DNA from 2 places in the Streptomyces sp. NPDC059743 genome. Region 2 is predicted to be linked to the other one. Evidence: predicted binding sites of a transcription regulator. Region 2 holds the regulator's gene; the other holds the start of a gene.
What was found. Region 2 encodes HspR, which represses chaperone genes until heat shock. Its sites were predicted from a motif close to TTGAGNNNNNNNNNCTCAA; they were not measured.
Positions count from the first base shown of each region.

Region 1: the regulator HspR is predicted to act here: its motif matches at 3,431-3,449, upstream of lon (endopeptidase La).

Region 1 covers NZ_JBHWGS010000001.1:166,178-174,373, forward strand. The annotation lists gene ACFV6H_RS00725 (LysR family transcriptional regulator) at 117-1,052, opposite strand; gene ACFV6H_RS00730 (MFS transporter) at 1,187-2,479, shown strand; gene ACFV6H_RS00735 (DUF3027 domain-containing protein) at 2,980-3,264, shown strand; gene lon (endopeptidase La) at 3,472-5,883, shown strand; gene ACFV6H_RS00745 (GntR family transcriptional regulator) at 5,982-6,761, opposite strand; gene ACFV6H_RS00750 (GntR family transcriptional regulator) at 6,758-7,300, opposite strand; gene ACFV6H_RS00755 (ATP-binding protein) at 7,456-7,869, shown strand; gene ACFV6H_RS00760 (lysozyme) at 7,945-8,196, opposite strand, start outside.
Region 2 covers NZ_JBHWGS010000010.1:144,455-152,650, reverse strand. The annotation lists gene ACFV6H_RS19335 (sugar transferase) at 1-283, opposite strand, end outside; gene dnaK (molecular chaperone DnaK) at 532-2,388, shown strand; gene grpE (nucleotide exchange factor GrpE) at 2,385-3,047, shown strand; gene dnaJ (molecular chaperone DnaJ) at 3,144-4,331, shown strand; gene ACFV6H_RS19315 (heat shock protein transcriptional repressor HspR) at 4,337-4,807, shown strand; gene ACFV6H_RS19310 (helix-turn-helix transcriptional regulator) at 5,010-6,023, opposite strand; gene ACFV6H_RS19305 ((2Fe-2S)-binding protein) at 6,365-6,685, shown strand; gene ACFV6H_RS19300 (pyridoxamine 5'-phosphate oxidase family protein) at 6,842-7,246, opposite strand; gene clpB (ATP-dependent chaperone ClpB) at 7,575-8,196, shown strand, end outside.

The sequences.
Region 1 (8,196 bases), on a different contig from region 2:
ATGACCGGCGCCGAGCTGAGCGGCGAGCATTCGAGGCTGAGGGTGCCGGACCGATCGGTCCTGTTCCAGTCGGCGGCTGTCGGCTCGGCCACGGTGATCGCGGACGCGGCGGCTGTTCAGCGCGGAATCACCCAGCTCGGCGCCCAGGTCCCGGCGGCGTCGTGGGCGGTCGCTGTGGCGGCGAGGTGGGTGCGGAGGGTGGCCAGCGCCGGGTGGGGGTTGTCGCGGTGCCAGAGGAGCGAGTGCGGGTAGACGGGCGTCGGGTCGGTCACCGGGATACGGCGCAGGCCGTGGCCGGCGGGCCAGACGAGGCGGGTGTGCCCGCCCATGAAGGTGGCCAGGGCCGGGGTGTCGGCGATGGTGTCGAGGAGCGCGTCGGAGCCGAAGTTGGGGCCGGTCGCCTCGATGGTGAGGCCGAACTCGGCGACGAGGTCGTCGTAGTAGGCGGCCCACTCGGTACCGGGGACGATGCCGGGCATCCAGATCCGGTGCCCGGCGAGCTGAGCGACGGTCACCGACCGGGCGCCCGCCAGCGCGTGGGCGGGGCCGGTGAGGAGCTGGAGCGGCTCGTCGAGCACCCGGACGGACTCGATGTCCTCGGGAAGGGGCCGGCCGGGCACGGCGACGGCGCGGAAGGACGCGTCGATCGCACCGGACCGGATGGCGGCGACGGCCGTCTCGATGTCGAACAGCATCAGCACGTCGAGCTCGATCTCGGGGTGCGCGCGGTGGAAGCCGCGCATCAGGCCCGCCGCCGCGCCACGCGAGGCGATCACGTCGACGCGCAGCGGACGGCGGCCGGTGCGCACGGACGCGACCGCGCGCTCGGCGACGCGCAGCAGCTCGCGCGCGTGGGGCAGGAACGCCTGCCCGTCGATGGTGAGCTCGGCGCCGCGCGCGGTGCGGGTGAACAGCCGCACGCCGAGGGTGCGCTCCAGCGCGGCGATGCGCTTGGAGACGGCCTGCTGGGTGACCGCCAGCTCGGCAGCGGCCTCCCGGAACTGCCCCGCGTCGGCGGCGGCGACGAAGGTACGGACGGTGTCGAGGTCCACGCCGACACCCTATGGCCACAACCGTTGGTTGTGGCCAGCGGCCCGGTGGTTGTTTGATCCCCTGCTATGGCGCTCGGTTTGATGCTTCCGATCGCGGATCGGTTGTGCAGGGTGAGTGGTGAGGGGCGTCGGGCATGAGGAGCAGGTACCGGCTGGGACATGTGCTCGGACATGTGCTGGGACATCTGCTCGGACATCGGCTGGGGCGGCGGTTCGGGTGGCTCTGGGGGGCGTACGGGACCAGCGCCCTCGGCACGTGGCTCGCCTTCGGCGCGTTCCCGCTGATCGCCATCCAGGTGCTGCACGCCGGACCGGCCGAGGTCGCCGCGCTCTCCTCCGTGGGCGCTGCGGTGGGCGCGGCCGTGGCGGTGCCGCTCGGCCCGTGGGTGGAGTTCCGCCGCAAGCGGACCGTGCTGATCGCGATGGACCTGGTGCGGTTCGCGGCGCTGCTGACGATCCCCACCGCGTTCGCGCTCGGCGTGCTCACCTTCCTTCAGCTCCTGCTGGTCTCGGTCGTCGTCGCGGCGGCCGACATCACCTTCCGCGCCGCCTCCGGCGCGTACCTGAAGACGCTGCTGCCGGCCGAGGACCTGCTCGTCGCCAACGCCCGATTCGAGTCCACGGCCTGGACGACCACGATCGTCGGACCGCCGCTGGGCGGCGCGGCGATCGGGCTCCTCGGTCCGGTGGCGACGGTGGTGGCCGACGCGGTCAGCTACCTGCTCTCGGCCCTGGGTATCCGCGCGATGGGCGGGCACGAACCGCTGCCCGAGCGCCGGGAGGCCGCGCGCATGCGGGTCGGGGACCTGCTCGACGGTTGGCGGTACATCCTCGCCGACGCGACGCTGCGTCCGCTGTTCTTCAACACCGCCTTGTTCAACGGCCTGGTGATGGCCGCCCAGCCGCTGCTGGCCGTCCTGATGCTCGGCCGACTCGGGTTCACACCGTGGCAGTACGGCCTCGCCTTCGCCGTGCCCTCGATCGGCGGGCTGCTCGGTTCGCGGCTGGCCCGGCCGCTCGTCACCCGGTTCGGGCAGCACCAGGTCCTGGTCGTGGCCGGGACGCTGCGCGCGATCTGGCCCGTCGGCCTGGCCTTCCTGGGGCCGGGCACCGGCGGGCTGCTGCTCGTGATAGGCGTCGAGCTCGGGCTCATCTTCTGCTGCGGGGTCTTCAACCCCGTCCACGCCACCTACCGCCTCGAACGCACCGCGACCGACCGGGCCGCCCGCACACTGTCCGCCTGGGCGGTGACGACCAAGGCCACGACCGCGCTCCTGACGGCCGTCTGGGGCGTACTGGGCAGCCTGCTCGGCCCGCGCACAGCCATCGGCCTGGCCGGCGTACTCCTACTGGCGACCCCGCTGCTGCTCCCCCGCCGCGCGGCAGCCCCTCTCTCCGAGCCGGAGTCGGCACCGAGCCGCGCCTGACAGGCCGCCACGGCCGTCACCACGATCGGGCTGCGCCGCTCTTCTTCGGAGAAGAGACGACGGGCTCCAGGCGGTGCCGCGGATGCCGGTAGCCCGCCGGCCACCGCACATTTCCGACGCGGATCGGGTCCGGCATCCCGACCACCGGCGGAGCGAAGTCGAGCAGCATCACATGATCGCGCTCCAGGCGCCGCATCTCCGACCCGCCCGGATCGGTGTACGCGACCTCAAAACCTTCGGTGGGAGGGCTTGCCGCCCCGCCGGGTACAGCCCCGCCGGGTACAGCACGTAGTCCCTGGCCCACGCCGACCTAACAGCACCCGTTTCGCAAGGTCACCTCGGACCTCGCAAGGTCATGACTCAAGGACAGTGCTGTCCTTCGCATGTGATGTCTGCGACGCCTTGAGCCGATGGGCTGCGGTTCACAGGAATCAGCTGGCGGCTGGGCGTCGACTCCGTGCAGATTGACCTTGCGAATTCGGCGAGAAGGGCGGGAGCTGATGGAGTCCGGCAGACCGCAGGCGGGTGGTGGTGGTGGAGGCGACGGCGAGGTCCATGAGCGCTGGTTGCGGCTGCTGAATCGCTCCACTGGAGAGCCCGGCTATCGGGATGAATGGTTCGACAAGCAGTGCGGCGGATGCCGGTTCTGGATCGCGCTGAGCGGAGAGTTGGGCCTGGACTGGGGAGCCTGCACTCGTGCTGGCTCGCCGTTCGACGGGTGGGTGCGTTTCGAGCATGACGGCTGTGAGCGTTTCTCTGCCCGTGACGATGGCACCTTCGGCTGACGGCGTCCGGTGGAGGCGTCCTGGCATCTCGCAAGGTCGCCTCGGACGGCCGCAAGATCCCTCGCAACGTTGAACCGGACCTCGCAAGGTTCACCGATACAGGACAGCGGCAGCGTGATCGCTCAGAGCGAACGCGACCGGGGGAACATCCAGAGGCTCACAAGCATTGAGTCGGTATAGCTCAACTTGACTGCCGAAGGGGAGATCATGGCTGCCATGTCCACACCGCTCACGCTTCCCGTGCTGCCGCTCGACGACGAGGTCGTGCTGCCCGGCATGGTGGTGCCTCTTGACCTGTCCGACACCGAAGTCCGTGCCGCGGTGGAGGCCGCGCAGGCCGCCGCGCGGATCGGCGACGGTGGTACGGGCAAGCCGAAGGTGCTGCTCGTGCCGCGCATCGACGGGACCTACGCCGGGATCGGTGTGCTGGGGACCGTCGAGCAGGTCGGCCGGCTCTCCGACGGCGATCCGGGCGCGCTGATCCGCGGCCGTGGCCGCGTGCGGATCGGTGCCGGTACGACCGGGCCCGGCGCGGCCCTCTGGATCGAGGGCGTGAGCGTCGACGAGACCGCTCCCGAGCCGCTGCCCGGCTCGGTGGCCGAGCTGGTCAAGGAGTACAAGGCGCTCGCCACCGACTGGCTGAAGAAGCGCGGCGCCTGGCAGGTGGTGGACCGCGTCCAGCAGATCGAGGACGTGTCCACGCTCGCCGACAATTCCGGTTACTCGCCCTTCCTCTCCACCGCCCAGAAGGTCGAGCTGCTGGAGACCACCGATCCGGTGGCCCGGCTGAAGCTCGCCACCGAGCAGCTCCGCCACCACCTCGCCGAGCAGGATGTCGCCGAGTCCATCGCCAAGGACGTCCAGGAGGGCGTCGACAAGCAGCAGCGTGAGTTCCTGCTCCGGCGCCAGCTCGACGCCGTGCGCAAGGAGCTGCGCGAGCTGAACGGCGAGGGCGACGAGGACGAGTCCGGTGACTACCGGAGCCGCGTCGAGGCGGCCGACCTCCCGGAGAAGGTGCGTGAAGCCGCGCTCAAGGAGGTCGACAAGCTGGAGCGCGCCTCCGACCAGAGCCCGGAGGGCTCCTGGATCCGCACCTGGCTCGACACGGTGCTGGAGCTGCCGTGGAACGAGCGCACGGAGGACGAGTACGACATCCGCGGCGCGCAGGCGATCCTCGACGCCGAGCACGCGGGCCTGGAGGACGTGAAGGAACGGATCACCGAGTATCTCGCCGTGCGCAAGCGGCGCGCGGACCGCGGTCTCGGTGTGGTCGGCGGCCGTCGCGGCGGCGCCGTACTGGCCCTGGTCGGGCCGCCCGGTGTCGGCAAGACCTCTCTCGGCGAGAGCGTGGCGCACGCGATGGGCCGGAAGTTCGTCCGGGTCGCGCTCGGCGGCGTACGGGACGAGGCGGAGATCCGCGGCCACCGGCGTACCTACGTCGGCGCGCTGCCGGGCCGTATCGTCCGGGCGATCAAGGAGGCCGGTTCGATGAATCCGGTCGTCCTGCTCGACGAGATCGACAAGGTCGGCTCCGACTTCCGCGGCGATCCGGCCGCGGCGCTGCTCGAAGTCCTGGACCCGGCGCAGAACCACACCTTCCGCGACCACTATCTGGAGGTCGAACTCGACCTGTCCGACGTGGTGTTCCTCGCCACGGCGAACGTCCTGGAGGCCATCCCGGAGGCGCTGCTCGACCGTATGGAGCTGGTCAGGCTCGACGGCTACACGGAGGACGAGAAGATCGTCATCGCCAGGGACCATCTGCTGCCCAGGCAGCTGGAGCGCGCGGGCCTGGAGCCCGGCGAGGTCACGCTGGAGGACGAGGCGCTGCGCAAGCTGGCCGGTGAGTACACACGGGAGGCGGGCGTACGGAACTTGGAGCGCGCGATCGCGCGGCTGCTGCGCAAGGTGGCGGCCGAGCACGAGCTGGGCGACCGTGAGCTGCCGTTCACGCTCGGCGCCGAGCATCTGCGCAAGCTGATCGGACGGCCGCACCATGTGCCCGAGTCCGCGCAGGATCCGGCCGAGCGCCGTACGGCGGTGCCGGGCGTGGCGACGGGCCTCGCGGTGACCGGCGCGGGCGGTGACGTCCTGTACGTGGAGGCGTCGCTGGCCGATCCGGAGACGGGCGGCTCCGGACTGACGCTGACCGGACAGCTCGGTGACGTGATGAAGGAGTCGGCGCAGATCGCGCTCTCCTTCCTCCGCTCGCGCGGCGCGGAGCTGGAGCTGCCGGTGGCCGATCTCAAGGACCGTGGCGTGCACATCCACTTCCCGGCGGGCGCGGTCCCGAAGGACGGCCCGAGCGCGGGCATCACGATGACGACGGCACTCGCCTCGCTGCTGAGCGGGCGCCTGGTCCGCACGGACGTCGCCATGACCGGCGAGGTCTCCCTGACGGGCCGCGTCCTGCCCATCGGCGGCCTCAAGCAGAAGCTCCTGGCGGCCCACCGCGCGGGCATCACAACGGTCGTGATCCCCAAGCGCAACGAGCCCGACCTGGACGACGTCCCGGCCGAAATCCTCGACAAACTGACCGTCCACCCGGTCACCGACGTCCGCCAGGTCCTGGACCTGGCCCTGTCCCCGGCGGAGGTCCCCATCTCAGCCGCAGCCTGACCGAGAGCCCGTACCGAATCCCGTACGGCACAAGACGCCCGTGGCCGGAACCCACCCCAGGGTTCCGGCCGCGTGCGTGCGACGCGCCCGTCGGTGGCTCACTCCGGCGTGAACTCGTAGCGCAGCTCGTACAGATGGCCCGCCTTGGCCATGACCGTGGCCTCGATGGGCCGCCGGCCGTCCCCGTACACCACGCGCAGCGTCCGCAGTACCGGCAGATCGCCCGGCAGGCGGAGCGCTTCGTACTGTTCCTGCGTGGGTACGCGCGCGGAGACGCGGTCGACGCTGAGCCGGGGCGGGTGGCCGAGTTCGGCCAGCAGCGTCGGGGTTCCTCCCTTGATACGGCGGCGTTCCATCAGCGCGGTGCCTCGGGCGATGTCCAGTGGGTAGTAGGAATGGACCAGTTCGACGGGCTCGTCGTCGAGCATCAGTACCTGATGCCGGAGCAGAGCCGTACCGCCCTCGGGCAGCCGAAGCGACTCGGCGACGTCCGCCGGAGGTGCAGTCTCGGCCACGGAGAGAAGCCGGCTCCGAGCCTCCCCACCGTGCTTCGCGGTCTCGGTCAGCCAGCGGTAGGGCTCACCGTTGGCAGCAGGAGCCATGTACGAGGCGGGCCGTACGGTGCGCTGCCGGTGTTCCCTTACGGTCACGGCCGCTCCCGCCCGCCCCACGATCAGCCTCTCGTCCTTGAGGAGCTGGAGCGCCTTCTGCACGGTGGCGTTCGAGGCGCCGAACCGGTCCTTGAGCTGTGCGGTGGACGGCAGACGGGCACCGGGCGCGAGATCGCCGGTCATGATCTCGTCGCGCAGGTCGGCGGCGATCCGTTCGTGGAGGGAACGGCGGTCGTATGCGTCGTGTTCGGTCCTGGGCACGGTCATCCGATCCGCATCTCGTAGCGCAGCCGCTGACGGTGGGCCGGCATGGTCATCATGTCGACCTGGATGGACCGGCCGTCGGCGTCGAGGGTGACCCGCGAGAGGCGGAGCACCGGCTCGTCCGGGCCGGTGTGCAGGGTTTCTTGTTCCTCCGGCCTGGGCATCCGGGCGGTCACGTCCTCCCTGACCTGTACGCCCACGTGTCCCAGTTCGGCGAGCAGGGTGACGGCTCCGCCGGGGATCTTCGCCGTACCGGCGAGGCGGGTGCCACGGGCGACGGACCCGGGGTAATAGGTGTCGGTCAGCTCGCAGGGCTCCTCGTCCAGGTACATCACCCGCCTGCGGACGACGACGGCCTCGCCCTCGGCCACACCGAGCAACTCCGCCACGTCCGCCGGCGCCGGCACCTCTCCCGCGTACACGATCCGCTGCCCACCCCGCCGCCCCCGCGCGGCTGTCTCTGCACTCCACGCGTCGCCCTGACCGGCTCCCCGCGCCGCCACATACGGCATCGAGGTGCTGACCCACTCGCCCACACTCATGACGTCCTCCGCGCTGCCCGTGCCGGTCCAACTTTGCTGCTTTACACAGTAAGTGAGTCACTCGCTGTTCCGCTCAGGGCCCACCTTGCTGCTTTTCGTGAATAGAAGTGCGGTGCTCTGGATCGTACAGCCCAGGATCAAGGCGGTGATGCGCCGTGTCTCTGTCACGGCAGCGACGCTTTCCCCGAGCCCGGACCTCGGTCGGCTCGGCTCGTGACTTCGCCCTCGACACGCTGACTGAGTGGGGCGTCTCCGACCGGCACGACGACATCCGGCTCTGCGTCTCGGAGCTCGCTACGAATGCCCTGCTTCACGGGGTTCCACCCGGGAGGGAGTTCCGTGTCCGGCTCACTGTGGAGGGACTGCTCGTACGTGTGGAGGTGAGCGACAGCGGTGGTGGATGCCCGGTGGTGCTGAACCCGGAGGCGGATCAATGCACCGGACGCGGGCTGCAACTGGCGAACGAACTGGCAGACGACTTCGGAGTCACCGAGCACGTCGTCGGCAAAACCGTATGGCTGGCCTTCAAGACCGGATCCGCTCCCGTGTGGCTGCGCGTCCGGCCATGAGTGCGGTCATGAGTGCGGTCATGACGGCGGTCCCGGTCGGGAGGTGGACCGGGACCGTGTGGGGCGGGGGTGTGGTCAGCCGTTGGCCAGGGCTTGGACTCGGGCCAGGGCGCCGTTGAATCTGTTGTGGTCGCCGACGATGGGGCCCTTGTTGGTGTACTGCCAGATCGTGTGGAAGTCCCAGCCCGCGGGCAGTTCGCCCACCGTCGTGCTGTAACGGGGGAGCCAGAGCGGGTTCGTGGCGCCGAAGCCCGGATAGTTGCCGGTGCAGGTCTTCCACCAGCTCGTGGCCGTGTAGATCACGGCGTCGCGGCCGGTGCGGGAGCG
Region 2 (8,196 bases):
CCACCAGGGACAGATCGCCCCGTACGACATGAGGAAGCCGGGAGAGCAGATCCAGCCGGAATCGCCGGGTGGCCAGGGAACTCAGGATGAAGGGCCGTCCGTTGAGCCCTGTGCGGTAGTCACGCAGGAAAACGCCGTTGGCAGGCCGGGACAGTGCGAGGACGAGGGCGGCTGCCGTGAGCAGAGGCGCGGCCAGCACCAAGAGGGCCGAGCCGAGTGTCAGATCCAGAAGGCGCTTGGGTTCCAGGCGGTGCTGCGGGCGCCACATCATGCGTCGCTTCAAGGTCACACCTGACCGTTTCTGTGCGTTCTGTTACTTTCCGGATTCTTTGAGGCTTACATGGCTTTTGACTCATTCGAGGTATTTGATACAGAACGATCGCATGGAGGAGGCGCGCAAACCGGGGGCAACCCGCCGGGCGCAAGGCATCCGCACCTTAGTTGAGTCGCCTCGACTCAGGTCCTTTGACTCTCCGGGATCTGTGATGCATCCTTGAGCCTGTTCCACTCAAGTCAGTTGGAGGAATCGAAATGGCACGTGCGGTCGGCATCGACCTGGGCACGACAAATTCCGTCGTCAGCGTTCTGGAAGGCGGCGAGCCCACCGTCATCACCAACGCCGAGGGCGCCAGGACCACGCCGTCCGTCGTCGCCTTCGCCAAGAACGGCGAGGTGCTCGTCGGCGAGGTCGCGAAGCGCCAGGCGGTTACGAACGTCGACAGGACCATCCGGTCGGTCAAGCGCCACATGGGCACCGACTGGAAGATCAATCTGGACGGCAAGGACTTCAACCCGCAGCAGATCTCGGCCTTCGTGCTGCAGAAGCTGAAGCGGGACGCCGAGTCGTATCTGGGCGAGAAGGTCACCGACGCGGTGATCACCGTCCCCGCGTACTTCAACGACTCGGAGCGCCAGGCCACCAAGGAGGCCGGCGAGATCGCGGGCCTCAATGTGCTCCGTATCGTCAACGAGCCGACGGCCGCCGCCCTGGCCTACGGGCTCGACAAGGACGACCAGACGATCCTCGTCTTCGACCTCGGTGGCGGCACGTTCGACGTCTCGCTGCTGGAGATCGGCGACGGCGTGGTCGAGGTGAAGGCCACCAACGGTGACAACCACCTCGGTGGTGACGACTGGGACCAGCGCGTCGTAGACTTCCTGGTGAAGCAGTTCGCCAATGGACATGGCGTGGACCTGTCCAAGGACAAGATGGCTCTCCAGCGTCTCCGCGAGGCCGCGGAGAAGGCGAAGATCGAGCTGTCGTCGTCCTCCGAGACGACGATCAACCTTCCGTACATCACGGCGTCGGCCGAGGGCCCGCTGCACCTGGACGAGAAGATCAGCCGGTCCCAGTTCCAGCAGCTCACCTCGGACCTGCTGGACCGCTGCAAGACCCCGTTCCACAACGTCATCAAGGACGCCGGGATCCAGCTCTCCGAGATCGACCATGTGGTGCTGGTCGGCGGCTCGACCCGGATGCCCGCCGTCGCGGAGCTGGTCAAGGAGCTGACCGGCGGCCGGGACGCCAACAAGGGCGTCAACCCGGACGAGGTCGTCGCCATCGGCGCCGCGCTCCAGGCCGGTGTCCTCAAGGGCGAGGTCAAGGACGTCCTGCTCCTCGACGTGACTCCGCTGTCCCTCGGTATCGAGACCAAGGGCGGCATCATGACCAAGCTCATCGAGCGGAACACGACGATTCCGACGAAGCGCTCGGAGATCTTCACCACGGCCGAGGACAACCAGCCGTCGGTGCAGATCCAGGTCTACCAGGGCGAGCGCGAGATCGCGGCGTACAACAAGAAGCTCGGGATGTTCGAGCTGACCGGTCTGCCGCCGGCCCCGCGCGGTGTGCCGCAGATCGAGGTCGCCTTCGACATCGACGCCAACGGCATCATGCATGTGGCCGCGAAGGACCTCGGCACCGGCAAGGAGCAGAAGATGACCGTCACCGGCGGCTCCTCGCTGCCGAAGGACGAGGTCAACCGGATGCGCGAAGAGGCCGAGCAGTACGCGGACGAGGACCACCGCCGCCGCGAGGCCGCCGAGACGCGCAACCAGGCCGAGCAGCTCGTCTACCAGACGGAGAAGTTCCTCAAGGACAACGAGGACAAGGTCCCCGGCGACGTCAAGACCGAGGTCGAGGTCTCCATCGGCGAGCTGAAGGAGAAGCTCAAGGGCGAGGACACCGCGGAGATCCGTACCTCCACGGAGAAGCTCGCGGCCGTCTCCCAGAAGCTCGGCCAGGCGATGTACGCGGACGCCCAGGCCAGTGCCGCCGCGGGCGGTGCCGACGGCGCCGCGGGCGCCGGACAGGCCCAGGCCGACGACGATGTCGTCGACGCCGAGATCGTGGACGACGAGAAGCCCAAGAAGGACGGTGCGGCGTGACCGAGGAGACCCCGGGCTTCGACGAGAAGCCCGACGTCCCCTCCGGCGCCAACCACGACGACGCCACGCCGGGCGCCGCCGAGCCGGACTCCCTCAAGGATCCGGGCCCGGCGGCCTCGGCCGGGGACGTACAGGAAGTAGCCCTGAAGGCACAGCTCGACCAGGTCCGGATGGCGCTCAACGAGCGCACGATGGATCTCCAGCGCCTTCAGGCGGAGTATCAGAACTACCGCAGGCGGGTGGAGCGCGACCGCGTCACGGTCAAGGAGATCGCGGTGGCGAGTCTGCTGACCGAGCTGCTGCCCGTGCTCGACGACATCGGCCGGGCGCGGGACCACGAGGAGCTGGTCGGCGGCTTCAAGTCGGTGGCCGAGTCGCTGGAGACGGTCGTCGCGAAGCTGGGCCTCCAGCAGTTCGGTACGGAGGGCGAGCCCTTCGACCCGACGGTCCACGAGGCCCTGATGCACTCGTACGCGCCGGATGTCACGGAGACGACGTGCGTCGCGATCCTCCAGCCTGGGTACCGGTTCGGCGAGCGGACGATCCGGCCCGCCCGGGTCGCGGTGGCCGAGCCCCAGCCCGGGGCCCAGCCCAAGTCCGCGGACGAGCAGGCGGAGTCGGCGAACGACAAGGAGAGCGGTGGCCCGGACGAGGGCTGACGCGGCGTCGGACGGCGGTGCGGCGCCGGGCGGTGCCGTACCGCCGGACAGCAGTGGCGGTAGCGGTGTGGGTGGCGGAGAGGAGGGACGTCGGGAATGAGCACGAAGGACTTCGTGGAGAAGGACTACTACAAGGTTCTCGGGGTACCCAAGGACGCCACCGAGGCGGAGATCAAGAAGGCGTACCGCAAGCTCGCGCGCGAGTTCCACCCGGACGCCAACAAGGGCGACGCCAAGGCCGAGGAGCGCTTCAAGCAGGTCTCCGAGGCGAATGACGTCCTGGGCGATCCCAAGCGGCGCAAGGAGTACGACGAGGCGCGCGCCCTCTTCGGCAACGGCGGATTCCGGCCGGGACCCGGCGCGGGCGGCAACGGCTCGTTCAACTTCGACCTGGGCGATCTCTTCGGCGGCGGCCAGGGCGGTACGCAGACGGGCCCGGGCGCCGGCGGCTTCGGCGGCGGGCTCGGCGATGTCTTCGGCGGCCTCTTCAACCGCGGTGGTACGGGCACGCGTACGCAGCCGCGCCGCGGCCAGGACATCGAGTCCGAGGTGACGCTCAGCTTCACCGAGGCGGTCGACGGGGCCACGGTCCCGCTGCGGATGTCCAGCCAGGCGCCCTGCAAGGCCTGTTCGGGCACGGGCGACAAGAACGGCACGCCGCGGGTCTGCCCGACCTGTGTGGGCACCGGACAGGTCTCGCGCGGCAGCGGCGGCGGATTCTCGCTGACCGATCCGTGTGTGGATTGCAAGGGCCGTGGGCTGATCGCCCAGGATCCCTGCGAGGTCTGCAAGGGCAGCGGGCGCGCCAGGTCCTCGCGGACGATGCAGGTCCGGATCCCGGCGGGCGTCAGCGACAGCCAGCGGATCCGGCTGCGCGGCAAGGGCGCTCCCGGCGAGCGCGGCGGTCCCGCGGGCGATCTCTATGTGGTCGTGCATGTGGACGCCCACCCGGTCTTCGGCCGCAGGGACGACAATCTCACGGTCACCGTGCCCGTCACCTTCACGGAGGCGGCGCTCGGCGGCGAGGTGAAGGTGCCGACGCTGGGCGGTCCGCCTGTCACCCTGAAGCTGCCCGCCGGCACGCCCAACGGCCGGACGATGCGCGCTCGTGGCAAGGGCGCCGTACGCAAGGACGGCACCCGCGGCGACCTGCTGGTCACGGTCGAGGTCGTGGTGCCCAGGGATCTCGGCGCGCAGGCACGTGACGCGCTGGAGGCCTACCGCAAGGCGACCGCGGACGAGGATCCGCGGGCGGAGCTGTTCCAGGCGGCGAAGGGAGCGTGAGTCCGGTGAACGGTGCGGACAGGGCGGACAGGGACGGCCGGCGGCGCAATCCGTATCAGCTCACCGAGGAGACGCCGGTGTATGTCATCTCGGTGGCGGCCCAGCTCTCCGGGCTGCATCCGCAGACGCTCCGGCAGTACGACCGTCTCGGTCTTGTCTGCCCGGACCGCACCGCGGGCCGTGGGCGCCGCTACTCGGCCCGTGACATCGAACTGCTCCGTCAGGTGCAGCAGTTGTCGCAGGACGAGGGGATCAATCTGGCCGGCATCAAGCGGATCATCGAACTGGAGCACGAGGTCGCGGCGCTCCGGGCCCAGGTCGCCGAGCTCTCGGCGGCGGTGGACGGCGCGGCGGCGGCGATGCGGCAGCGCGAGGCACAGGTGCACGCGTCGTACCGGCGGGATCTGGTGCCGTATCAGGATGTGCAGCAGGCGAGCGCGCTGGTGGTCTGGCGCCCGAAGCGGCCGACGGACTGAGCGACCGGCGGGCCAGATGCGCGGGGCGTGCGCCGGTTGTGCGCGTGCGGCGGCGCTCAGGAGCCGTGTGGAGCTGTGTGGAGCCTTGTGAAGGGCCCTCACCCATCGGGTGGGGGCCCTTTTCCGCTTCCCCGCTGTGCGCCCGCGTGCGGGGCGCACAGCGCGTCTCAGCGCCGTGCGCCGGGCGGGCTCTTCGCCCTCCTCAGTTCTCCTCCTCGTTCAGGATTCCCGACTGCGCGACCAGATAGCCGAGTTGTGCGCGGCTGCCGCTGCCGAGAGTCGTCGCGAGCTTGGCGATGTGCGCGCGGCAGGTCCGTACGTTCATCCCCAGCCGGCGCGCGATGGCCTCGTCCACATATCCCTCGACCAGCAGCTTCGCTATGGACCGCTGGATGCCCGTGATGCCGTCGGGCGTGGGCTCGTAGGAGACCTGCTCCGTCAGAGGCGTGGCGCGCCGCCAGAGCTGTTCGAAGACCTGCGCCAGATAGTCGACAAGCCCGGGATGGCGCAGCTCCAGCGCGATCTGACGGTCGGAGCGCGCGGGTATGTACGCGACGGTGCGGTCGAAGATGATCAGACGCTCGATCAGCTCTTCCAACGTCCGGATCTCGACCTTGCCCTCGGCCAGCCGCTCCGCGTATGCGAGCGTGCCCTGGCTGTGCCGGACGGTGTGCTGGTACAGCGTGCGCAGACTGATGCCGCGGTCGACCACATCGCGGCCCCGCTCCAGGGCTTCGGCCAGCGCGTGTTCGCTGCGGCCACCACCGGGCTGCACTGTCAGTACTTCTGTACGACACTCTGCGGTGGAGAGGTCGAGCGCCGCGTTGATACGGCTCAGGCCCTCCAGAACCGTGATCGCGTGGGTGGTCGGCGGGTCCTGTGCGCTGATCGTCATGAACGGCTCGAAAGAGTCGGTCAGTTCGACAGCGAAGTGCCGGCGTTCCTGGATCTCCCGCTCGATCGGATGGAGGCGCTTGGCGAGCGCCGCGGACGGCGGAACAGGGCGAAGCCAGTCGGCGTCGTCCGGATCGGGGTGCAGAAGAGCGAACTCCATGAGGCATGGAGTCCCCGCGGCCTCGCTCCGGGCTATGCGTCCGGAGCGCAGCGCACTGGCGTAAAGCCGCCTGCCGTCATCACACATATCGGTGACGGCATGGGGATGTGTCGTTTTTGAGTCGTTCGCGGGCAAATCTCCACCCCCCAGGGTCCTGAACATACAGGAACATGATGCCTCGTCCCGGTGGTGTTGACGTGCCCGGGTGAGACATCGTCTACATGGCGGGGGAGAGGAATCCATCAAGTGAGGACGAAGCCGACTATGTACAAGAGAATGCTTCGCGCGGTGGTTGCCACTGCTTTCTCTGCGGCTCTGGCCTATGGCGCGCTGGCTGTCGGGGGGGACATCAGCTGGGACTCCACGCCTGCCGGAACCACTGTCCAGAGTGTCCAGGTTCTGAAGTCGGGTGACATCAGCTGGGACATCGCTCCGAAGGGCACCGGCTCGGACGCGGCGCCGGCGCAAATCGGCCGGGTCCCCGCATCGGCCGACTCGAGCGCGTGACCGTCCCGCCGGACGACCGGGTCTTCCGGCGCGAGATGGCCTCGGCCTACCGGTCGGGGTGGCACTTCATCGATCTCGTCACGGCCATTCCTCACCGTGGCGACTCGCTGATGGTCACTCTGTTCGGCGAGCCGATCGTCGTCGTACGCGAGGAGGACGAGGACGTCCGTGCCTACCGCTGCCTTCGGAGGCCGCGGGGGGCTCCGCAGCCGGTCCGGTGTGCCATCCGTTACGACATGATCTTCGTGAACCTCGACCAACGGGACCACCAACTGGTCGAACCCAAGACCACCATCGCCACCCCCCGCAGCGCCTGAGCGATTCCCCCGTCGTTGTAAATCGCTCCGGCGCTTCCCCCACACAACGGCGCCATCGTGGACCTGAAACACGATGGCGCCGTTGTGCTGTCCGCGTTCGGTCACGGCTTGGGCCGACGCGCTCTCACGCGCGGCTCACTCGCGGCTCACGCGCTTTCACACGCGGCCGAGCGCCCGGTCCAGGGCGATCTCGATGACGATGCGGTCCGGATTGGGCGTGGGGGTACGTCCGTACCGCTCCGCGTAGCGGCTCACCGCGTCCGCCACCAGCTCCGCCTCCGTACGGACCGTGGCGCGGCCCTCCAGCGTCGCCCAGCGGCCGGGCTTGACCTGGCACACCGCCACCCGCGCGCCCTCAGGACCGGCCGCCAGGATGTTGGCGACCTTGGTGCTGTGTTTGTTGGTGATGATCCGTGCGAGCCCGGCCTCCGGGTCGTACGTCACGCCCACCGGCACCACATGCGGAGTGCCGTCCGGGCGGAGTGTGGTCAGGGTGCACACATGGTGCTCGCGCCAGAACGCGAGAAAATCGGGGCTGGGATCGCGTACGTCGATGGACATACCGGAAGCCTAGGGTCTTTCGTTTGGGTCTGGCTGGATCAGGGAGCGGGGTCTGGTGCCGTGGATCGCAAGGCGGAGGAGGGAGGCGACGCGGAGCGTCGTTGAGTGACGACAACGCGGCGAGGCGCGGTGCCAGGGCACGCGAGCCCAGCGAGATCCAAACGAGAGGCCCTAGGGCGCGAGGTGGGCGAAACCTGTCGGGACCGGGTACGGACCGGGCTCCCGGTTCAGGCTTGAGTGAAATAGACTCAACTTTGCGCATGTTGCTTCAGTCAAAGCCGGAGAACTTACGACCTGTGCAAGGACATGCAAGGAGGAGAGTGGGCACGTGGACGCCGAGCTGACCAACAAGAGCCGGGACGCGATCAACGCCGCCACCAACCGCGCCGTGGCGGCCGGCCATCCCGATCTGACCCCCGCACATCTGCTGCTGTCGCTGCTCGAAGGCCGGGACAACGAGAACGTCACCGATCTGCTGGCCGCCGTCGGAGTGGACCAGGTGGCGGTACGCTCCGGTGCCGAGCGGGTGCTCGCCGCGCTGCCCAGCGTGACCGGTTCCACCGTCGCGCCTCCGCAGCCCAACCGCGAGATGCTCGCCGTCATCGCGGACGCGGCCCAGCGGGCGAAGGAGCTGGGGGACGAATATCTCTCCACCGAGCATCTGCTCATCGGCATCGCGGCCAAGGGCGGTCAGGCCGGGGAGGTGCTGGACCGGCGGGGCGCCGACGCGAAGAAGCTGCTGGACGCGTTCGAGAAGGCAAGGGGAGGGCGCCGGGTGACCACACCCGACCCGGAGGGCCAGTACAAGGCCCTGGAGAAGTTCGGTACCGATTTCACCGCCGCGGCCCGCGCGGGCAGGCTCGACCCGGTCATCGGCCGGGACCAGGAGATCCGGCGTGTGGTGCAGGTGCTGTCACGCCGTACGAAGAACAACCCGGTGCTGATCGGCG